Regions from separate parts of the Alteromonas sp. AO-Serp genome, predicted to be linked through region 1. Evidence: predicted binding sites of a transcription regulator. Region 1 holds the regulator's gene; each other region holds the start of a gene.
What was found. Region 1 encodes sigma-54, which starts transcription at its own class of promoters, with help from an activator protein. Its sites were predicted from a motif close to GTTGGCACGNNNNTNGNNT; they were not measured.

Region 1 (5,832 bases):
CAAGTAGGGCTGACTCGGCTTTAATGGCTTCTGAAAGCGATTTATTAAGCTTGGCGAGAGGGTGAAGACGACGTGTTTCGCTAAAACGCTTAACCAGTACATCATCGCTCGCGTCAATGTAAACAATGGTCATCGACCACGAAGAAGGCAGGTAGTCTAGAATTTCTACCAAATCGTCAGGATTTTTAGGTAAGTTTCTCACATCGATACTTACCGCAACCTGATCGTACTCGTCAACAACTGTATGGGTTAAGGTGGGAAGTAAGTTTACAGGGATATTATCAACACAGTAATAACCTAAATCTTCCAATGCGCGAAGTGCGACAGACTTACCAGACCCCGAACGACCACTGATTATTATCAGCTTCACCTACTTTCTCCCTAATACTCTGGTTTTATCACATACGCGTTGTTGAATTAGGCGCCTACTAAACGGTTAATAGGCGCTTAATGTTTAACTTAATGCAGATAGAATATCGTCGCTTGTCGTTGCGCGACGTATTGCTTTAATCGTTTCTTTGTCGCTTAGTTTACCAGCCACGGTGGCCAGCGTTTGAAGGTGTCCTTCGGTCTGTTCCTCGGGAACGAGTAGCGCAAAAAAGATGTCTACGGGTTTCTCGTCAAGGGCGTCAAAGTCGATTGCTGGCGTGCTGGTTACAACAATGGCAATCACTTTCTCAAGGCCCGGCAGGCGTCCGTGGGGCAGGGCGATACCATTGCCAATGCCTGTACTACCCATACGCTCTCGAGCCATCAAACTGTTGAGTATCGTTGCCTGATCAATGTTCTCGTTTTGCTTGGCAGCGATATCAGCGATGATCTCAAGAATTCGCTTTTTACTATTACACTGAACCGCACACTCGGTGCGGTCCAGACTTACGATGGCTTGTATATCCATGCTTAATTAACTACTAATGTTTTTTCAGTTTTTCCTTATGCTTGATTACCTGCCGGTCGAGTTTATCAACCATGCTGTCAATCGCCGCATACATGTCGGTATTTTCTGAGGATGCGAATACTTCAGCGCCACTTAAATGAACGGTCGCTTCGGCTTTTTGATTTAATTTTTCAACGTTCAGGATGACATGCACATTAGAAATGTGATCAAAGTGACGTTCAAGTTTGCTGAACTTCGTATCGACATAATTACGCAAAGAGTCGGTGATTTCGACATGATGACCAGTAAGGTTGATTTGCATATTTCGTCTTCCTTATATTATTAAGCCCGATTAAATAAGGCTTTTGCGTTGGTTCGACGGCGGGATCGACAACGATTCCCGGTACTTTGCTATTGTTCGCCGGGCAACTTTAATGCCTTGTTCGGCCAACAATGAAGCAATCTTGCTATCACTTAGCGGCTTGCTAGGCTTTTCAGCGGCCACTAATTTCTTGATCAATGCACGAATCGCTGTAGATGAACATTCACCACCAGACTCTGTTGCAACGTGGCTTGAGAAGAAATACTTCAATTCGAAGATTCCACGTGGCGTATGCATGTACTTTTGCGTTGTCACTCGCGAAATAGTGGATTCGTGCATATCTACCATTTCTGCGACATCATTTAGCACCATTGGTTTCATCATTTCCGGGCCGTGCTCAAAAAAGCCCATTTGCTGCTGCACAATGCAGTTTGCAACCTTCATTAAGGTTTCGTTACGAGATTCAAGGCTCTTTATGAACCACTTAGCCTCTTGCATGTGTGAGCGGATGAATTGTGAATCGCTACTATTCTTGGCACGGCGACTCATTGCAGCGTATTGTTGATTTACGCTTAACTTAGGCAGACTGTCGGGGTTCAGCTCAACCACCCAACGGCCATTTTTCTTGGTTACTGAGACATCAGGAATAACGTACTCAGGCTCTTTAGTAACTAAAGCACTACCTGGGCGAGGATTCAAGGTTTGCAGTAAACGCATTGCCTCGCGTAGCTGATCTTCTTTCAATCGGCTTTTACGCATAAGCGTACGATAGTCTTTGCTGCTCAGTAAGTCAGAGTACTCTTCAATCAGTTGCTTTGCTTCAGCAAGCCACGGTGTGTCTTCTGAAAACTGGCGCAATTGCACCATCAAACATTCTTGTGGAGAGCGAGAGCCAGAACCAATAGGGTCGAACATCTGAATGCGCTTAAGCACACATTCTATTTCGTCCATTTCAATCGGCTCTTCCATATCATCATCGTTAACCGCTTCTAAAATATCGTCAAGGGTAACGGTTAAATAACCTGACTCGTCAATAGAGTCGATGATTGCTGTAGCGATTGCGCGATCGGTATCCGAGAAATGGGTAAGGCGCATTTGCCAAAGAAGGTGCTCTTGAATATCTTCAGTAGTCTCACCTTGGAAGATTTGCTCGTCGTCATTGGATGGACCCGGAGCAGGCGAAGATGAAGCAGAGTAGTATTCATCCCACGTACTGTCGATTGGCAGCTCATCGGGAAGATCGTTTTTCTCAAGTGCATCGCCGGCTTCTAATGTGTCACTAGATGCAGAAGCAGTGGCCTCAGAGCCGCTGTCATCGTTGTCGATATTGTTCTTTTCTAGTTGCGGCTCGTCGTTACCTTCTTCAACTTCTAATAGCGGATTAGAATCGAGCGCTTCTTGGATCTCTTGTTGAAGATCAAGTGTAGAAAGCTGCAGCAGTTTAATGGCCTGCTGAAGCTGTGGTGTCATGGTAAGTTGTTGGCTAAATTTTAGCTGTAAAGATGGTTTCATCTACGTCTTATTTAAATGCTCTAAATTGAATATACCAGAGCGAAACTGAAAAATGACAATTCGGTTACATTAACTATAGCCTGAATTGTTCGCCTAGGTATACATCCCTTACTTTTTGATTACTTAAAACCTGTTCCGCCGTTCCTTGCGCAATAAGCTCGCCATGACTCACAATGTACGCCTTTTCACAAACATCCAATGTCTCTCGTACGTTATGGTCTGTGATAAGGATTCCAATCCCCCTATCGCGAAGATGTTGTATTATCTTCTTTATATCATTAACTGATATTGGATCAACACCAGCAAATGGTTCGTCTAACAAAATAAATTGCGGTTTTGCTGCCAGAGCGCGGGCAATCTCAACGCGTCGGCGTTCGCCCCCTGACAAACTCATCCCCGTACTATTACGTATATGGTTAATATTAAATTCATCAAGTAGCGCATCTGCTTCTTCTTCTTGCTGTTGTGAATTTAAATCTTTACGGGTTTGCAAAATGGCCATGATATTTTCATGCACTGTGAGCTTTCTGAAAATAGAGGCTTCCTGCGGTAGGTAGCCAATTCCGCGGCGTGCACGCTCGTGCATGGGCTGATGAGTTAGCTCATTGTCGTCGATTTCAATCTTGCCTTTATCCAGATTCACTAAACCAACAATCATGTAGAATGTGGTGGTCTTACCAGCGCCATTTGGGCCAAGAAGACCAACAATTTGACCCGTTGAGACAGACAGGCTTACATCTCGTACAACCTGTCGTGACTTGTAAGCCTTAGCAAGATTTTTAGCGCTCAAAGTTGCCATTGCTATTCATTGCCCTCGTTGTCTTTTTTGTCTTTCTTAGACGAAGTTTTGCGAATGGTCTCAGGCGTGAATACTGTGGTCACTCGACCCTCACCATCCTTACCTGCGCCGCCAGTCGCTAGCAATTGCTCGGTAATCATATCGAACGTGATGTTGTCACCCTGTACTTTACTGGTGTCTTGTTTCAACTCTGCGTTTCCGGCAAGAGAAATCGTTCGGTTCACCACTTCATAGCGTATTTCATTAGCTTTTGCCGAAACTGGCGTGCCGTCTTCCAATTGCTGGGAATAGCTTGCAGGCTTTCCTCTAGCAATAAATATTTCACGACCACCACCGTCAGTGGCAATTACTTCCACTTCGTCAGCTTCAATAACCAAAGAGCCTTGAGTTATGAGTACGTCGTCTTTGTACAACGCGGTTTTATTTTTACCGTCGATAAACTGGGTGTTCGAGCCTATTTTTATGGGCTGCGAAAAATCATCTTCACTGGCGTGTACCGCACCGCTAGCGATGGCAAGCAATAAACTAGTTGCTAGGGGAATAAGTGGTTTGTACATGATCTAAAAGCTCGTATTCTTGTGTGCGTAAATTCGCGTTAAACCCATTACTTAAAATGACATATTGGGTGCCCAGTATTTCAACGGGTTGGTCAGATGTCATTTGCTTGGTTTCTAAATTAATTTGAATGTACTCGGTCGATATACTTCTGACAAAGTCATCGCCAGTTTGGTTCTCAATATTAACTTGGTTTTCCAGCTGGATTAGCTCGTTATTGTATAGTGTACCTTCATCAGCGGTTACCACCCATGGTGATGACGCGTTTTCTGTATAAAGGGTGTATTTAGGTTGCTGAAACAATACAAAGCCAAGCTGGTCGTAATGCTCCATCGATTCTGCAAATACTTTGTGATTTAACTCACCGTCTTGATTGTACAGCGTAGTGGTTAGATTTTTTGCTTTGTAGGCGGGCTTTAGCGCATCGTTTTCACGATTTCCCTGCGTTTCAGGCTGCTCTTCCATCCACGTAGGGATGTACATCAGCATCGCCAGAATAAATAGCGCCGATATACTTAATCCTAAGCGATTAAAGCCAAACAGGCTCATACACTAGCTCCAAAAATCTCATTTGCTACCCCTTTGGCCTGCAAAATGGTATCCGATATTTCTCGGACCGCGCCAAACCCACCGGGAAGGGTCGTAATCCAGTTTGCTTGTTTTGCTACGTAAGGATGGGCATCGGCAACCGCAATTTTAACTGAAACGTGCTTGTACATACCCGTATCTGGCATGTCATCACCTACCGCAGCCACTTCGTCAGTGTTTAACTCAAGGCGTTTCATCAGGTCACTAAGCGCGTCTGCTTTATTCTCTTCGCCTTGAATTATATGTGCAACATTCAGTGCCTTCATTCTATTTTCAACAATGGCAGAGCGACGTCCAGTAATAACAGCGACATTCACTCCATTGCTCACTAGCGCTTTTACACCATATCCATCACGGGTATGGAATGCTTTAAGTTCTTCACCGTCGTTACCTAAGTAAATTCGGCCATCTGAGAACACACCATCAACGTCGCATACCAGCAACTTTATCTTGGCTAGTTTTGCGAAAAGCGAGTCATTTATTTCCGTGTACAAGGTGGTTGTCATTTAAAGCACTCCTGCTTTTAGTAGCATATGCATGTTAAAAGCCCCAACAGGTTTGCGCTTATCGTCAGTAACCATTAACGCACTAATTTTATGGGTTTCCATCAAATTCAGGGCTTCTACAGCCAGCTGACCTGCGGTGGTAGTCTTGCCGCCTTTAGTCATTACTTCTTCTACTGTCGCACTGTGTACGTCTACGCGGGCATCGAGAATTCGTCGTAGGTCGCCATCCGTAAAGACGCCTGTCAGCGTACCGTCTGCCGCTATCACGCCTGTCATACCCAACCCCTTTTTAGATATTTCCAGCAGTGCGTCAGCAACAGAAGCACTGGCATGGACAAGGGGGATATCACTGCCGCTTTGCATGATATCGCTAACTTTAAGCAGAAGTTTTCTGCCTAAACTGCCGCCTGGGTGCGAAAGCGCAAAGTCATCTGAGGTAAAACCTTTTTGGTCGAGCAGTGCTACCGCAAGCGCATCACCCATAACCAGTGTGGCGGTTGTGCTTGACGTAGGAGCAAGACCTAGCGAACACGCTTCTTTTTCAACGCTGATATCAAGCACGACATCTGCGTGTTGCCCTAATGAACTGGAAGCACTGTTGGTCATGGCGACCACCTGTATGCCTAAGCGTTTAACTACGGGCAATAAGTTAACGAGTTCGTTAGTCTCGCCA
Region 2 (5,832 bases), on a different contig from region 1:
AAACATGGCTTCGGGCCGACGTATAAAGCTGTCGTTCTAGCTTCAGTCCATCAACATCATCACCCGTCTTAAAGTTTGCGGCAGCAGGCTCTTCGCATACATGTTCATCAGAATGCTGATTTGAGTAATGAATCGCAGCATCAGAAACCTCAGAATTGGTTATCAGTTGTTCGCCCAACGACCTGTTAAGTACAGATGAATGAGGTGAAGTTGAAACGCCTGTATACAGTGGGTGTCTGTGATCGTCTAGGCCATCATGGCTAGCTACAAGAACCTTTACGAGAAGTAAGGTGAGGTTGTCATCGCTTCCTCTAGTAAATGCCTCATGTACTACCAGCGCAGCTTGGTTTTCAGAAAGCGTATCGGCCTCACTGATTTTCATAAGAATGGTGGGTAGCGAAACAAACTCATAAACCCCGTCGCTACTTATCGAAAACGTGCTCGATGAGTTGAGGGTGAGTGTTGTGTGGTCGATGTCTATATTCGCTTTAACGCCTAATGCTTTAGTAAGATAACTCTGCGAAGGCTCACTTTCCGATACTTGACGATGAGGTTTTGTGAGTAAGACAGGCGACTGTGCGTTCTTAGAAATAACCTGAATTTGACAATCCCCCACATGAAATACATCCATGTGATTGCCTGTTACCACTGCCACTGTTAACGTGCAAACATAACCTTTTTCTGGTGTATAGCAAAAGGGACTTCTTTGCGTACGTGTGTAAAGCAGCGCGTTTATCTCTTTAATAATGGTTTCAGCGCGCGTCTTAACCGACCATTGTTCCGGCGCCATATTAAACAGTTTAATAAACTGACTGGTAGCAAAGTCGCTAGCAACTTGGCTAACCGTACTGCTACTTACACCGTCGGCGATAACAAAAACGCTGCTTTGATCTGGGTTATCAGAAACATGAAAAGCGTATGCATCTTGGTTTATCGCTTTAACGCCGGCTGTAGAAAATGCACTTACACTGAGCGTGTTAGCTGGTGGGTTAATTGGGGCGTTTAACGCGGCTCGCTCATTCATGTTTAATTGCTTCTTACCTGCATATTTAATTATGAGCCCAATTAGTTATTTCCAAGGAAACGGATAACGCCATCATGACGTGTCTTGTAGGGACAAGGCATGATGGCTTTAAGATAAGCGCTTTAGTTAAATAGGCAGTGTTTGCGATGCAGCGGCTTTATCAACAGGGATAGTACGTTTGGGTAGCGTCTTAACGTGGGTGGTGTACAGGGTTAGTCCAGTAAAGGCGAGGCCACCAACAAGATTTCCAAGTGCAGTTGGGATCTCGTTCCAAATGAAGTAGTCCATAACCGAGAAGTCGCCGCCCATAATAAGGCCAAATGGGAAAAGGAACATGTTTACTACTGAGTGCTCAAAACCCATAAAGAAGAACAGCATGATTGGCATCCACATGGCTAGTACTTTTCCGCTAACGTGGGTTGAAATCATTGCACCCACTACGCCTAGCGACACCATCCAGTTACACAACATGCCGCGAATAAAAATGGTGAACCAGCCTGCAACGCCGTGTTCTGCGTAGCCCAATGTACGAGCTTCGCCAATGCTGGCTACCTTAGTCGCGATGGCACCGCCATCCACGTTATACCCCATGGTAAAAATAAACGACATCATAAAGGCCACGGTTAATGCGCCGCCAAAGTTACCTAAAAATACTAATCCCCAATTTCGTAGAATTTGTTTTGGCGTGACGCCAGGTCGCTGTGCAAGCCAAGCGAGCGGGGTAAGTACAAACACGCCGGTTAATAGGTCAAACCCCATAAGGTAGAGCATACAAAAGCCCACTGGGAATAACACTGCGCCAAGAAGAAACACGCCGGTTTGAACGGCAATGGTAACGGCAAAAACAGCGGCTAGGGCCAATATTGCACCTGCCATATAAGCGCGAATTAGAGTATCTCGTGTAGACATATAAATTTTGGCTTCGCCTGCATCTACCATCTTGGTTGCAAACTCAGCGGGGAGAAGATAAGCCATGGTTTCACCTCACGTTGTCGTTATTAATAAGTTGTCATCTGTGTGTTGGCGTTTACTGTTTCAATGCGTTCCAGAAGATCAAAAAAAGGCGTCCGCAGCGCTCTCGTAAGAAAGAACTGGGGACGCCTTTGTCCGAAACTCATGCATTGTGGTAGCTAACAAATAAACCGTCGGTTATATGTACGCCTTTGTACTCTGAAGCCCGTTGGCAACTAATACTTGTATAAGCGCCTTCGTACTTTTGTTATCCATTTGTACAAAGCTAAAAAAGTGCCAATAACCAAAATGTACCTAAATGCGTTATTTATTGCTATTAAAAACAATGCTTTGTATAAATTCATGGCTGTGTTGATAGACGCTTGCGCCAAGGCACTATTAATTAGTCTGCACTAAAAAGGGGGGGAGTGTGAGTGTTTAAGGTGCAACCGGTTTAACCATTTCCTACTTTAATGCCTGTTTTAACATTTTTAACTGACGCTTCATGGTTGGATAAACTTTTGTCTCTTGTGTTCGGTGTGCGTATTTTTCATGCTCAAATAGTTCACACAGAAGTGTTAGTGCCTTGGTAGCATCTTCGTTTATCAAAGGGTTAACTTCACTCATAAAGGCGGACAAGGTTTTATTCCCTCTTTCTTTTCCTGTTTTAGCTTCAACGCATTTTATTGCGTTTAGTAAAACTCTGTGTGAGGGCGACAGTGTGTTGCGATGCGTATTGGGTAAAAAATAAAGTGCTAAAATAAGCCCAATTAGGCCAATGGCGGAAAGAAATACAACTCGCATTTTTTGCGGCGTTAGCGAGCCTAGTAATTCTTCAAGCATGTTGGTTTGCGCAGTATTGTCAAAGCCCAGTACCCATTTACTCCATGAGTAATCGAGCTGTTGAAACCAGCTTTGTAACGTTGCAAAAATGGCAGCGTTGCTAAGGTCGCCCAAAATACTCGCTTCACGAGACTCCCCAAGCTCTTCCAACGCACGTTCAAGCCCGAAGGTTAAGCGTGACGGTGCCACCATACTCGTTGGGTCGTGTCGAATCCATACACCATCAATAAATGCTTCCACCCACGCATGTGCATCGTACTGCCTTATTTGCAGCACATTGTCATTAAGTGCGCTTCCGCCCTGGTAGCCTGTCACCATTCTTGCCGGTACCCCTGCGGCGCGAAGCACATACACCATGGCGCCTGCGTAATGGGCACAAAAACCTGAGCGTTCTTCAAATAAAAAACGGTCGATGGGGTCGGTAGGCATGGCGTTCGGCGATAGGGTGTAGCGGAAGCCCCCTTGATTAAATTCACGCATTATTGCGCTAACAATTTGCTGTGCGCTTGAGTATTGTTTGGCAAGTGTCTGTCCCCATGCTCTGGCTTGAGGGTTGCCATTCATGGAAACCTGAAGGTTTAGTTGCGATTCAAAATTTCCTATTCCGCTAGTGATTTGAGCAGTTGGATAGTAGCGCAGATAAAACGCTTTTTTACTGGATATTGGGCTATTCGCCCTTAACGTAAAATCAAAAAGACTTCTTACGAAAATACTGTTCTCGCGGTTGTTGGGTGTCGAAGGCGCTAGCGCAAACAGCCACGTTTGCTGTGTGGGTTCCACGATCAATTCATAACTTATCACTTGAGGCGTATTTTCCTCGGCCAGAGCTGACAAGGGTGTTGGCTTGCCCATGTAAGCTAACTGCTGCTCTGCCTGTTTGCGTTTGTTGCTAATAGACCAGGTTTTCCCGTCAAAATGTTCTAAGGTCATAGCGCGCCAATACCTGGACGGTGCAACAGGGACTGCTTCTGCGTTTTCAAATGTGGCGCTGAAAGCCAATTCAGATGAACTTGCAAGTGACGCAATATCACCAGTCGTCACCGTGTCAGAAAGCCCGGTTTCAGTCGACTTTGACGTGGGCATCTGCCAAAGCGGAGGGAGTTGGGGAAGCAGTAAAAACAGTAGCAGCGCGATAGGGAAAGCTTGGACAATAAGTACGGTCACGAATTTAATGCTTTTTGATTTGGGTACTCCTGCACCGTGATAAATGGCAGTCGCGAATAGCAGCAGGGCCAGTATTCCTGTATAGCCAATCCACGCAAATACGCTTAGAGACGAGATAAATCCGCAGCCGATCAAGAACAAACAGGTACATACAATTAAGTGAAAATCTCGTTTTTTCTCAACCAGCATGATTTTGAGCGCGCACGCGACGGTCAATAGGTTAATCATGCTATCAAGCAATCCTACTGAAAAGCCGAACCACGATAATGCGAACACTGCCAATATTGCCAGCAAGTTAACCGTGCGTGATGTTGGCAAACTATTCAACGCACTAAGGCCTGCGGCTCTCACTATCACAGCACACCCACCTAGCATAATTACCCATGTCATAAGCGGCGCGGTAAGAGTAAAAAGAATAAGAGAGAAAGCTATGCAGAGCATAAGCACAGCCACGGACGTTGGTTGGCTAAACACGCTTTTAACAACGGTTAATTGCGTTAAACGGCTTAAGATAGCGGAGCTCATTTCGTTGACCTCGCCCTTTCATTCTTTATGGAAGATATTGAGACCGTTTTATTTGAGGTTGAAGAAGCTTGTGATGAATGCGAATTCAAACACGCAAGTGCACTAAGACATTCGTGCATTTGTTTTACCCCGTGAGCAGGGGCAATGTTAAGCCCTTTGTACTGTATTCCAAATACCCGGTTTGCGCCTGTCCAAGACAATGTTGCATAGGTAAGCGCCGACACGGCAGTTTCCACATCTATGTTTGAGGGAACTGAAAGTACAAAACTGTCGCTTTGCAAGGAGGTAAAGGATTTCGAAACCCAATTTCCGTTTTTCGCCACATGCTTCCATGATACGCGATTAAGCGGCTGTCCAACTTCGTAATCGTTTAATGCGTAAAAGTCTTCGTTACTTGTAAGGTCGTTAACCTGACTGACGCTATCCGACTCATTAGAACTCGCTACCTTATTAACAGTGACCGGACCTTCTTGAGGTTTTGCGTAGACAGTGACTTGTTGGTCAAAATCGAGGTGGGTCCAGCATTTGTATAATCCCAACGGAAAATCGCATGCAATGGTTAGTCTGCCGAGTGCAAATCGCCCCCGTACTGGTATTGGAAGAGGCACGCTGAGGGTTTGCGTTTGTTTTGTATCCGTAACTTCATTGTCGTTTAAAGAAAAGCTGTACGTCTGCTGAGCCACTGAAATGTTTTCATTGCTTGCATGAGCAGTCGTATCCATGGGGCGCACTGTATTTAGCCACTTTATCGCTAATACACCATTGCACGTTTTCGTTGGCGCTGACGGGTGAGGGATAACCTGAAGCTGCAATTCACCCTGTAAGTTACAGTGAAATGGACTGGGGGGCGTCGCTTTAAGCGCTAAACGCGCAAAGTTTTGATGAGTGTAAAACAGCGTTAATAGCATAATGCTTAAGCACAAATAGCTAAGCAGCAACATCAAGTTGTTTTGGTAGTTAGTGCCAAGTAAAAACAAACACAGCGATAGAATAATAAAAGACCAACCGAATCCGCTCGGCAATATAAAAATACTGTTTACGTTGAGGTGATGTTCGTGAGAAGCCGGAACTCGCCTGTCTAACCACTTTAATAGCCTGCGTTGTAGGTAATTCGAAAGTGAAGCTGGCATTCTACGCACCTTTAGCGCTCCGAAAATTCATGAATGCTAGGCTGCCAGTGGGTCAATACTATCGAGTAATTTCTGGCTCAGTTTTTCACCGTCAAAAGCATGGGTTTGCTGCCCTTGTGCCAACTGATGTGAAGACAATGTTAGCCTATGAGCGGTAATGGCCACGAAGACGGCCTGTACATCTTCGGGAGTAAC
Region 3 (5,832 bases), on a different contig from region 1:
TAAATTCAATCTTCAGCCTCTAGACATTGCAGTAGATGAAAACGGTAATGCATGTGGTGTTAAGCTGGTTAAAACCGAAATGGGGCCACCGGATGCCAATGGTCGCCGCCGCCCTGTTGAAGTGGAAGGTTCAGAGCACGTACTAGAAGCAGACGCGGTAATTATCGCCTTCGGCTTCCAGCCCAGCCCTGCGCCATGGTTTGCTGACTTCGGCATTATGCTTGATGAAAAAGGTCGCGTACGCGCGCCATCTGCTGGCAAATTTGCTTACCAGACCTCTCACCCGCAAGTCTTTGCCGGTGGCGATATGGTACGTGGTAGTGACTTGGTTGTTACTGCTATCGACGAAGGCCGTAAAGCTGCCGAAGGTATTATGGATTACATAGGCGTTTAACCGTCGCTCTCAAGTCGCTTTATAAAAAGCTCGATAGTTCTGCTATCGAGCTTTTTTATTTAAAACTAAAGAGATACGATTTACATTAGATAGAATAATTGAATAAAGAGATGACATCATGAGATTGCGGACAGGGCTACTTTACGGGTTATTTTTAGTTTCCGTTTCATATTGCGCCCAGGCAGAGGAAAGTAACGCACTTACCACTCACTCGGCTAAAGCTGTGTTCGCAGACTACTTGGAATATCTCACGCTACCCAACGTTGCAACGCAATCAGCAACTGATATAGAAAAGGTTGCGCGTTGGACGGCAACGAAATACAGCGAGTATGGTTTTAATACTCAGCTGCTGGAAAACAACGGCATGCCGATGCTGTATGCTGATTACATGCTAGCTGGGAAAAATGCCCCTACCCTGCTTTTTTATGCACATATGGATGGTCAACCGGTTAACGCTGAGTTGTGGGAACAAGACAGCCCTTGGCAGCCCGTTCTAAAAATCGAAGAAAATGACAGCTGGGTTGAAAAACCACTCTCTTTACTCGATAAAGACTATGACCCTAATTGGCGTATTTTTGCGCGCTCGGCATCTGACGACAAAGCCCCAATTATGATGTTACTAGCAGCCATAAACTCACTTTCGACGAATAAGGTGACGCCATCAGTTAATATCAAAGTGCTCCTTGATTCAAACGAGGAAGGTGGCTCTCCTACCCTCGCAAAAGTGATAGAAAAAAACAAAGCGCAGCTTTCTGCAGATGCCGTAGTAATGTTAGACGGTCCCATGCATCCATCCAACGCTTCTACCGTAGTTTTCGGTCATCGCGGTGCGACACTGGTTAAGCTCACTGTTTTCGGACCAAACTCTGATAGCCATAGTGGGCACTTTGGCAACTACATTCAAAACCCCGCTTTTATGCTCTCAACACTCTTAGCAGGGATGAAAAATGAAAATGGCAAGGTGACTATTCCTAATTATTACGGAGACGCTCCTTTGTCAGAAGAAACAAAACAGGTGCTTCGAGACATTCCTATTGATGAAACTGCACTATTGGCACGCCTTGGGGTAGCAAAGTCAGAGTCTGTAGGTAGCAACTACTATGAATCCATTAGTCTTCCGTCTCTAAATATCAATGGATTGAGCGCTGCAAGCACAACAGCAGTAAGGACAATCATTCCGGCTAGCGCTACAGCGTCCATCGATATTAGAACTACAAAAGAGGCTCACTCGTCCAGACAAGTTAAGCTGTTAAAAGACTATATAACAGCTAAGGGATATCACATTGTGGACGAATTGCCATCAAAAGAAACCCGTCTAAAGCATGAAAAACTCATTCTTATAGAAGTTAGCCCCGGCACTGCAGCACTACAAACGTCCCTCGATGAGCCAGTTGGTCTATGGGCGCAAAAGGCACTAGAATCTGTAAGCGATGAGAAGGTTGTAGTTATTCCAATGATGGGGGGTACTGTTCCAACCGCACCGCTAGTAAACAGTATAGAGAAGCCGGTAATTCTTATTCCATTAGTCAATGCTGATAACAATCAACACGCCCCTAATGAAAACTTACGTATAGGGAACTTTTACAGTGGAACAAATGCGCTGTATCAATTACTGACCACGCCTTATGACCAGTAATAGAGTTGTAGTGATGAAGTGATGCTTTAAACCAAAACTTATACGAAAAACCTCACTAATATACGTTAATAGACCAAGGTTTAGTTGAAGCGCGAGAGTTACGACTCTACTATCGTTTAAGCAATTAAAGACATCGCACATCGGGTGAAGAATCTATCTATGCAGCATTTAAACATTAAGAAACTTACATTTTGTCTAACACTGGCGATAGCAGCGAGCAATGCCAGCTTAGCTGATACCATTGCTGTTGACGCTTCATTAAATGCGCAAGTTAACAACCAAACTAAGAAACAAAGCGTCAACTCTTCACCTAGTAAGCCAAGCATCAGGTCTTGCCCTTCTGATTTTCAGCAAGTTAAGATTTCTGATGATGCAAGACAATGCCAAGCATTTGACGAAAGCAAGACAGCAGTAATGGTTTACCACTCTCCTCGCTCCCCGAGTGAATTACTGAATGTTTACCAAACGGCGCACCCCGCTTTAAAAACTCACACGCCAGTTAGCGGCCGCACGTTGTTATCCTCAGAAGATAAAGGGGTCAGGGTAATAATCAGCCCAGATAATACTGGCTCTCAAGTGGATATTCTTGTTACATCCACAACAAAATAAGCCCTTTTAGCAAGACAACTACGAAATCTACTCATGTTGGCATCTGCTTTGCAAAATCATCAATAACTACTCCACGGTAACAGTGAGTGTCATTTTTATGACGCTCAAACTGCAAACGGAGCCCAAGCTTTTTTCGATATAAATACTTTAGCGGGCTTCTTTATTATGCATTCCGTGGGCTTTAACTATTGATATTTGCGAGGGTTACGATGGAATTGGCAATTATTCTAATGATGTTACTTATTGTCGTTGCACTGGGTGCCATAAAGTTGTCAGACGGCGGTGTCGCATTTCCATTTAGGCGAAAGCCGCAATTGTTCACCCCCGTTGAGCACTCTTTTTTAAACCTTATCGAACAGGCTATGGGAAGAGAGTTTCGCATAGTGTGCCGTGTGCGTCTTAACGATTTAGTGGCGGTTCGCCAGTCTGCAAATAAAAAGACGGCAAGCCAAGCCATCAGCAGAGCTTCTAGCAGACAGCTCGACTTTGTATTAGTAGATAAACACGACATGAGTCCTGTTCTTGCTATCGACTTAGTTCATAGCCAAGGCAAAGATGGTTATAAATCACAAAAAGACTGGTTTGTAACAGGAGCTCTTGATGCTGCTGGCCTTCCTCACGCAAGAATTAAAGTGAAGTCTGGTTATACCGTTGACGATATTCGCGAGTGTTTGGAAAACAAACTCATTCCATATCGCCGTTTACAGCAAAAAATGGCACAGCTGCCAACGCATAATCCAGAGCCACCAAAGCGCCCGACTCGCCCAGTGCGTTCAAGCAGACCAGCTGCAGCTTAAGACATAAGCCCACTTCCCCTGGCCTTTGTTGCTTTGCTATTTTCTTACTCTCAAATAGCGGTTACAGAGGCATTTTTCTGTCAGTTTGCCCGTTTTCCTTATACAATTAACGCATTCAACAGCGTATTCACGCGTTAAACTCCCTCAACACCGTCGGTAAAGTTATGAAAAAAATTGGTATTTTAGGTGCAATGGACGAAGAAGTTGCGCTACTTAAAGCGTCACTTTGGAATGTAAAAGAAACCCAGTGGAAGCACCTGACGTTTTACGAAGGTACACTTAACGACATAGAAGTGGTGCTAGTGAAATGCGGTATTGGTAAAGTGGCTGCAGCAATTGCTACTACTGTACTTATCGAACAGTACGCCCCTGATGCTGTTGTCAATACCGGTTCTGCCGGAGGTTTCGACAAGAATCTAAACATCGGTGACTTAGTGATCGCCAGTCACGTTATTCACCATGATGCCGATTTAACCCATTTTGGCTACAAGCTCGGTCAATGCGCAGGTATGCCTGAAGATTTCCGTTGCGATACAAGGTTAATGGAAGCCGCTCGTAGTGCTGCCACAGGCATTACGTCGCTTCAGTCGACAACAGGTTTAATCTGTACGGGCGATGCGTTTATCGGTAGCGACGAAGCTGTAGCAGAACTGCGTGAAAACTTCCCAGACATGAAAGCGGTTGAGATGGAAGGTGCAGCTATAGGTCAAACTTGCCATATGCTCGACACGCCTTTCCTTGTCATTCGTTCATTGTCGGATATTGCAGGAAAAACGTCGTCAGTGAGCTTTAAAGAGTATCTAGACACTGCCGCTAAACACTCAGCACAATTAGTTATGGCAATGATTAAGGCCCTCGCAAAATAAGATGACAGAGGTAATTAGCGACCCGCAATACCAGTCGCTATTCGTACTTTGGCTGGCTATCGCCGTTGACGCATTATGGCGCTGGCCCCAAAGTACTCATCCATTAACGCTCATGCGCTACCTCGTTCAGCAAATGGGGCGCAAAGTGGTGCCCTCTCGCGAATACGGTAGGTCTCAGCACTATATTTCAGGCTCATTAGCCGCCCTAGTTCTTCTTGCGCCATTGGTAGTATGTGTTGCCATCTTGGTGTACATGGCCCAATACCCCGTATTCTTTGAGGCGATTATTCTTGTCGCACTGCTCGATTACGGTTACCAGCGTCAACAGTACAAAAAAGTGCTGGCGAGTGTGGGAAGAAATAAAAAATCCCTCGCACGTGAAATGGCGCAAACCATTACCGCACGTCAATGCGCTTCACTTTCCGATATAGGAATTGCCAAAGCCGCGATAGAATCGCTTTGGCTGAAGTTTCTTTATCTTTATTGCGGCGTCATTTTCTACTTTGTAGTGGCAGGCCCCATAGGCGCACTCATTTATCGATTGCTTTTGCTCACAACTTGGCAGTGGCATTACCGAACCCCTGCAATGACTTTCTTTGCCAAACCCGTACGTAACCTTGTTTACTTACTTAATATGCCGCCCGCGGTCATTGGTGGTCTAGCAACACTACTGGTCAGCCATCCTATTAAAGGGTTTCGCGCCATAAAGCGCTCCCCAGTGAAAGATAAAACGTCGCTACTGCTTGCGCTTATGGGCGGTGTGCTTGATATTAAACTCGGCGGACCAGCAATTTATGCCAACAAGAAGATTCGATACACCCGCGTGGGAGGCGCTAACGAGGTAAAGTACTCTCACATGTTGACAGCCAAAAATACGGTCACTCATGCCATGATTGCGGTTAGCGCCTTTGCATCGTTAGCTATGCTGGCAATGGCCGTAGCCCAATGAAAACAGCAGTTATGATGAAAACCATTTTTTTTGTAATTTTAAGCTATTTACCTCTTCTCACATTTGCTAACTCAGAATCAGATGCCGAGACAAAGCACCTAGCTCATTCAGATCAATTTGCTTCTGCCGATGTTGCACCAAGCTCGGAATCAAGCGCCTTATCAAATTCCGTCGAGCTAAAGATAGTCAGCCTTGCGCCCCACCTTACCGAATGGGCATTTAGTTTGGGCTTAGGCCCTAACCTTGTAGGTGTAAGCGACTATAGCGACTATCCTGACGCCGCGAAAAATATTAAGCGGGTGGCGGATTTTCAAGGTGCCGATATCGCTACCATTGTGGCGTTAGAACCTGATTTAATTCTTGCATGGGATGGAGGCAATAAGCCGCAAGATATCCATAAGCTTTCCTCGATGGGTCTAAACGTATTTAGCAGCAAGGTCGAAAATATCACTGATATAGCCAGCGAAATTAAAAGGCTTGGGGCACTTACAAATACGCAAAAGCAGGCGACCCAGCTCTCCAATGATTTTCTCAACGAACTAGCCGAACTTCGAAGTAAATACGACAAATCCTCGCTTATA
Region 4 (5,832 bases), on a different contig from region 1:
AGAGCTAGTACTTAGCTATATTGCCAAAGGAAAAGAAGAAGGCGCAACGCTTTTAACCGGCGGGAACGCTGCCTCTCCGGCATCTGCGCCAAATGGCTATTTTGTTGAGCCAACAATTTTCACTGACTGCACTGACGATATGACTATTGTTAAAGAAGAGATCTTCGGACCAGTAATGAGCGTGTTAGTTTTCGATGATGAAGACGAAGTGATCGCACGCGCGAACGACACTGAGCTAGGCTTAGCCGCCGGTGTATTTAGTAAGGATATCCAGCGCGCGCACCGCGTTATCCACCAGCTTCAAGCCGGTATTTGCTGGATAAATGCATATGGTAACTCTCCGGCTGAAATGCCTGTAGGCGGCTACAAACAGTCTGGCATTGGACGTGAAAACGGCGTTGAAACGCTTAATAGCTACACACAGACCAAATCGGTTTATGTAGGTATGAGCCAAATTGAGAGCCCGTTTTAAGCCGCAGTAGGAGTACATATGCAGACATTTGATTACATTATTGTTGGAGCTGGTTCTGCCGGCTGCGTGCTAGCGAACCGCTTATCAGAAAACCCAAAGCACGAGGTGTTGCTACTGGAAACCGGTGGCTCAGATAAAAGCATTTTCATCAAGATGCCAACGGCGCTGTCTATTCCTATGAATACCGACAAGTATGCGTGGCAATTCAACACTGAAAAAGAGCCCTATTTAAACAACCGTGAAATGCACTGCCCACGCGGTAAAGTGTTGGGCGGCTCGTCATCCATTAACGGAATGGTATACGTACGCGGCCACGCTAAAGACTTTGATGAATGGGAAGCTCACGGCGCAGAGGGCTGGAATTATCAGGCGTGCCTACCCTATTTCCAAAAAGCTGAAACCTGGTACAAAGGTAACGACGCTTACCGAGGTGGCAATGGTGAACTCGGCGTTAACAACGGTAACGAAATGAAGAACCCGCTTTATACGGCCTTCATTAAAGCCGGCGAACAGGCGGGCTACGACATCACTAGCGATTACAATGGCAAGCAGCAAGAAGGCTTCGGCCCTATGCATATGACCGTTAAAGATGGTGTACGCAGTTCAGCAAGCCGTGAATATCTTGACCCGGTAAAATCGCGTAAGAATTTAACTATAGTGACTGGCGCGCTGGTTACTAAAGTTGTGCTGGAAGATAAAGTCGCAAAAGGCGTTGAATATGTAGTTAACGGTAAAACCGAGACTGCTGCCACATCTAACGAAGTGATTTTAAGTGCCGGCTCTATTGGCTCACCACATATCCTGCAACTTTCTGGAATTGGCGACAGAGATATTCTTGAAAAAGCAGGTGTCGATGTTAAGCACCACCTGCCGGGTGTGGGTCAAAACCTGCAAGATCATTTGGAGTTTTATTTCCAGTACAAGTGCAAACAGCCAATAACGTTAAACCGCAAACTGGGCTTAATTTCAAAAGGGTTGATCGGCGCTCGCTGGTTGTTAAACCGTTCTGGGTTAGGCGCTACGAATCACTTTGAGTCTTGCGCCTTCATTCGCTCAAAAGCAGACGTAGAGTGGCCTGACATTCAGTACCACTTCTTGCCTGCCGCTATTCGATACGACGGAAAGTCCGCGTTTGATGGCGATGGCTTTCAAGTGCACGTAGGTCACAACAAACCTAAAAGTAGAGGTAGCGTAACCCTTCAGTCGGCTAACCCAACGGTTCCACCTAAAATTTTGTTTAACTATTTGCAGCATCCAGATGATATCGAAGGGTTTAGAGCATGCGTAAGACTTACACGAGAAATCATCGCACAGTCAGCATTCGACGACTTCAGAGACGGCGAAATTCAGCCTGGCGAGCACATTCAGACGGATGAAGAAATAGACGCTTTTGTGCGTGAAGCTGTTGAGAGCGCTTACCATCCATCATGCTCTTGCAAAATGGGTGAAGATGAGATGGCAGTGGTAGATTCTCAAACCAATGTTCATGGCATTGAAGGATTGCGAGTGGTGGATTCTTCTATCTTCCCCACAATTCCAAACGGAAACCTAAATGCGCCAACCATCATGGTGGCGGAAAAGGCGGCAGACATCATTCTGGGTAAACCCGCTTTGCCACCACAAAACGTGCCCGTGGATATTCACCCGCATTGGCAAACAGAGCAACGCTAAATTTTTAGACTATCTCGCACCAGTGTGCTTGTTGTTAATACAAGCGCACCTTCCACAGTGCCTACATGCCGCCTTTACTATAAGGCTTTAATGTGTAGTTGGGTGGACTGTTTAATAACGAAAAAAGGAAAAAACATGTTTCATTTTTATCAATATTGGGAGGGTGATAATGACAGTATGGCTTAGTGCAGGCATTATTTTCACTCTACTTTCTGTAGCCTATATTTTGTTTAAATGGGGCAGCATGAAAGTGGTCGGCGTAACGCCAGTTAGAACCTTTACCTTTATTGCCATTCTCTTTACCTCAGGTTTGGACGTGGGCCTTATTATGTTCCCGCTCACTGAATTTGCTGGTTATGCTGACATAAGCGCAAGTCCTGAATATGCCTTCACCAATCCGCTCGCCATTGAGTTTGGGTTTTGGGGATTCTTAATTTGGGGATTCTACTTTCTTACTTGTTTTTATTTCTGCGTAATCGAACCGAAAGTAAAGTTCTTCGAGCTTCCCGTTGTTAAGTTCGTAAACAACGTTGTAATCATCGGAACCTGTGCTTTCACGGCGTTTCTATTACTGTCTAACCTTCCGTGGTATTTACCGTCGATAGGCGACGGAGAATCTGTCGTGCCTGCGTTCTACTTGATCGTGTTTGCAGCCATTGCTTTTGCCGTATATTCGAGCACTAGCATTAAATACGTGCGTATATTAAGCCTAACAACCACATGGGTATTCATCGCCCTCATTGTTGGCATGTGGGCGGCAGCATTTGTATTTGGCGAAAGTGAGATAACGGCTTATTTTACCAACCTAGGTCTTATTGGCGGGTACTTTGCGAACATCGATAACTTCGTATTACCCATTAATGAGTATCACGAGTTCTATCTATTCTGGTGGTTCAGCTGGAGCATCATGATTGGTCAGTTTACGTCTCGCTTCGTGGGCGGTCTTAAAACTTATCAAGTCATGTTGGCTATGATGGTCATTCCATCTATCCCGATTGCGGCTTGGTTTTCGGTACTGTACCACTATCACAGTGCAGGTATTCCTACTGAGGGGATAACCAATTTAGCCATGGTGTGTGTGGGTGTCGTCTTTGTGATCAACTCACTTGATTCACTGATTAGACTTTATACAGATAATCTAAACATGACCGTTGAACGCATCGGTAAAGGCAATTACATTGCTCTCAATATCGTGGCGCTTTCGCTACTCACGCTGCTGTTCAAACTAGACTTCTTGCAAATTCAGTGGGTGGGTGCGTTAGTTATCGCTATCTTCTTTAGCTGCTTTGCTTTCATTCTAAGTCAGAAGTTTAAATCGGTTACGGCCATCAAAACATCGCCGAAAGAAAACAAAATCGACTTTACCAAGATAGAAAATCTCAACTAATTAAATCAATCACTTCTTACCTCATTAACATTGGCTCACTTTTAGCCAATGGGGGTAAGTGTTGCCCGAAACCGGCGTAAAAGCGCATTAACTAGAAAGCGGGCCAAATAAAACAACGATAAAAACAGGTGTTTAACAATGAAAAATTTGAATTCTTTTTTTACATCCACGCATATTTTCACAGTGGCTATTGTCGCAGCGTTATATTCTTCAGCTTCATTCGCTGATTGGAGCGCCAATATCTCTGCGGTTTCAGATTATACCTTCAACGGCGTTAGCCAAACGCAAAACGACCCTGCACTACAAGGCGGTGTTGATAAAGCATTTGATAACGGCACTTATGCAGGCACGTGGGCATCAAATGTAGATTTTGGTGGAGATACAAACCTTGAATGGGATTTTTACGTAGGTCGTTACCAAATGCTAACCGAAACGGTGAGTTTGGACTACGGCATCGCTTATTATTCTTATCACGGTGGCGATGATTCAAGTGATGGCAATTACCCAGAGGTGTATACCAAGTTTGGTTATGCCAGTGACTACGGTAGCTCAGAACTAAACTTCTGGTACACGTGGGATTACTTTGGAACCGGCGCAAAACACGCTATCGCAATGGTAGCTCATACCTTTGAACTCGCACCCAACCATCATTTACGTGCAAGCTTTGACGTATCTAACTCACTAGACAGTGACAAGTGGCTATGGAATGGTGATGACACCTCTTTCTACCACTACCGTTTGGCTTACCAAACGAGTTATGAAGGGTTCGATTTCGAAATTGCTGCTGAAAACACAAATCTTGATTTTGATACCGCCGATGAGCGCATTGTGTTTGGTGTATCAAAAACCTTCAGCTTCTAAACGTTGAATTGGAAAGTGGTTCTTCAGAACAAGAACCACTTTTCTTAGCAAATGCTATGCGTGCTCGCACTATGCTGCTTCAACTGTACTCGGTCAATTTAACTTAGCGATACGACGGTTAAAAAGTCCACGCAACAAAACGACTCAATTTACTTCCCTGTCCCATATCAATCACTTTACACTGCGCAGCACCGTAATAATCAATACTGGTTTTAATTGGTTTCAAGTGGGCGCTCTTTGACACCAAGCAAGTGAACCATTTCACGTTGTCTTTCACCGCAACACTTTCTTGAACCATGCGCTGGATGAAGGCAAGTTCGCCCCCTTCGCACCATAGTTCATTCGCTTGGCCCGCAAAGTTTAAGTTTGCGTCCTTACCTTGGTAAGCGGCATTTTTACCTTGTAGCTTGGATGTACGATGCCCAAAACCTTGCTCACGATTATCGGTGAACTTCGCACCACTTCTTTTCTGTTTATTACGGGTTAAATTAGATGTCTTCCTTCGCGTGCCTGACAGTGCCTCTTGCGCAGACTTATGAAACGGAGGATTGCACATAGTAAACGTAAATCGTTCATTTGCTTCAATCACGCCGTTGAAAATACTTGCTCTATTCGCTTGTTTACGCACTTGGAATTTATGGGCTAACACACTATTTTTACTAGCAATAGCTTTAGCACTTTTTACTGCGACGTCGTCAACGTCACTCCCTACGAACGACCAGTCATAGGATGTAACGCCGATGATAGGATAGATAGCATTTGCGCCCACGCCTATATCAAGCCCACGAACGTTTTGATCTTTCCCCTGTTGACTCTGCTCACCCTGCGCACTGCTGCTCGTTGATTTTAATAAATCAGCAATACCGTGGATATAATCTGCTCTTCCAGGTACTGGGGGGCATAAGTAGCCATCAGGAATATCCCAATATTCAAGGCGGTAGTAGTGATGAAGTAAGGCCGCATTAAGCACCCTCACCGCTTTTGGGCTGGTGAAATCTATACTGGTATTGCCGCTTTTAGCACGAACGAGAAAAGACTTGAGCGCTGGGTATGTCTGACACAGCGTATCCATAGGATAGCCGTTCTTGTGAAGATTTTTTGGGTGCATGAAGCGCTACTTTTTGTGTGAAACTAAGAACTGGGATTGCACGTTTTCATCGAGCAACTGGGCACCGCTACCTTGGGCTGCCACTTTATCGTCGGTATTGTAAAGCCTACAGCGGTCTAATGACAAACACCCACAGCCAATACAGCCCTCTAACGACGCCTTTAAACTGGTCAGCGCGGCTATTTTTGCTTCTATATGCTTATTAAAAACCCTGCTTAATTTTGCCCAATCAGCTTGTGTGGGTGTTCTGTTGTCGGGAAGTGTAGACAACAGACTCTTTATCTCAGTAAGGGAATACCCCATATTTTGCGCAATCAAAATAAAGGAAACTCT

Region 2: QVA83_RS13785 (formate/nitrite transporter family protein) is a predicted target of sigma-54. The motif match lies at 2,259-2,277, and genes of this name have one in related genera.
Region 3: QVA83_RS19410 (DUF2726 domain-containing protein) is a predicted target of sigma-54. The motif match lies at 2,675-2,693, and genes of this name have one in related genera.
Region 4: QVA83_RS07665 (TorF family putative porin) is a predicted target of sigma-54. The motif match lies at 3,560-3,578, and genes of this name have one in related genera.

What each region holds. Positions count from the first base shown of each region.
Region 1 covers NZ_JAFLMX010000240.1:1,737-7,568, reverse strand. The annotation lists gene rapZ (RNase adapter RapZ) at 1-370, opposite strand, end outside; gene ptsN (PTS IIA-like nitrogen regulatory protein PtsN) at 455-898, opposite strand; gene hpf (ribosome hibernation promoting factor) at 912-1,199, opposite strand; gene QVA83_RS16325 (RNA polymerase factor sigma-54) at 1,230-2,711, opposite strand; gene lptB (LPS export ABC transporter ATP-binding protein) at 2,785-3,510, opposite strand; gene lptA (lipopolysaccharide transport periplasmic protein LptA) at 3,513-4,067, opposite strand; gene lptC (LPS export ABC transporter periplasmic protein LptC) at 4,036-4,614, opposite strand; gene kdsC (3-deoxy-manno-octulosonate-8-phosphatase KdsC) at 4,611-5,159, opposite strand; gene QVA83_RS16300 (KpsF/GutQ family sugar-phosphate isomerase) at 5,160-5,832, opposite strand, start outside.
Region 2 covers NZ_JAFLMX010000203.1:4,835-10,666, forward strand. The annotation lists gene QVA83_RS13780 (bifunctional protein-serine/threonine kinase/phosphatase) at 1-1,024, opposite strand, end outside; gene QVA83_RS13785 (formate/nitrite transporter family protein) at 1,151-1,999, opposite strand; gene QVA83_RS13790 (transglutaminase TgpA family protein) at 2,441-4,507, opposite strand; gene QVA83_RS13795 (DUF58 domain-containing protein) at 4,504-5,637, opposite strand; partial or broken gene QVA83_RS13800 (AAA family ATPase) at 5,674-5,832, opposite strand, start outside.
Region 3 covers NZ_JAFLMX010000301.1:2,418-8,249, forward strand. The annotation lists gene QVA83_RS19395 (glutamate synthase small subunit GltD family protein) at 1-394, shown strand, start outside; gene QVA83_RS19400 (M20/M25/M40 family metallo-hydrolase) at 513-2,030, shown strand; gene QVA83_RS19405 (hypothetical protein) at 2,190-2,639, shown strand; gene QVA83_RS19410 (DUF2726 domain-containing protein) at 2,849-3,436, shown strand; gene QVA83_RS19415 (5'-methylthioadenosine/adenosylhomocysteine nucleosidase) at 3,601-4,302, shown strand; gene QVA83_RS19420 (cobalamin biosynthesis protein CobD/CbiB) at 4,304-5,251, shown strand; gene QVA83_RS19425 (cobalamin-binding protein) at 5,248-5,832, shown strand, end outside.
Region 4 covers NZ_JAFLMX010000099.1:4,953-10,784, forward strand. The annotation lists gene betB (betaine-aldehyde dehydrogenase) at 1-472, shown strand, start outside; gene betA (choline dehydrogenase) at 491-2,143, shown strand; gene QVA83_RS07660 (BCCT family transporter) at 2,313-3,530, shown strand; gene QVA83_RS07665 (TorF family putative porin) at 3,669-4,391, shown strand; gene rlmF (23S rRNA (adenine(1618)-N(6))-methyltransferase RlmF) at 4,510-5,499, opposite strand; gene soxR (redox-sensitive transcriptional activator SoxR) at 5,506-5,832, opposite strand, start outside.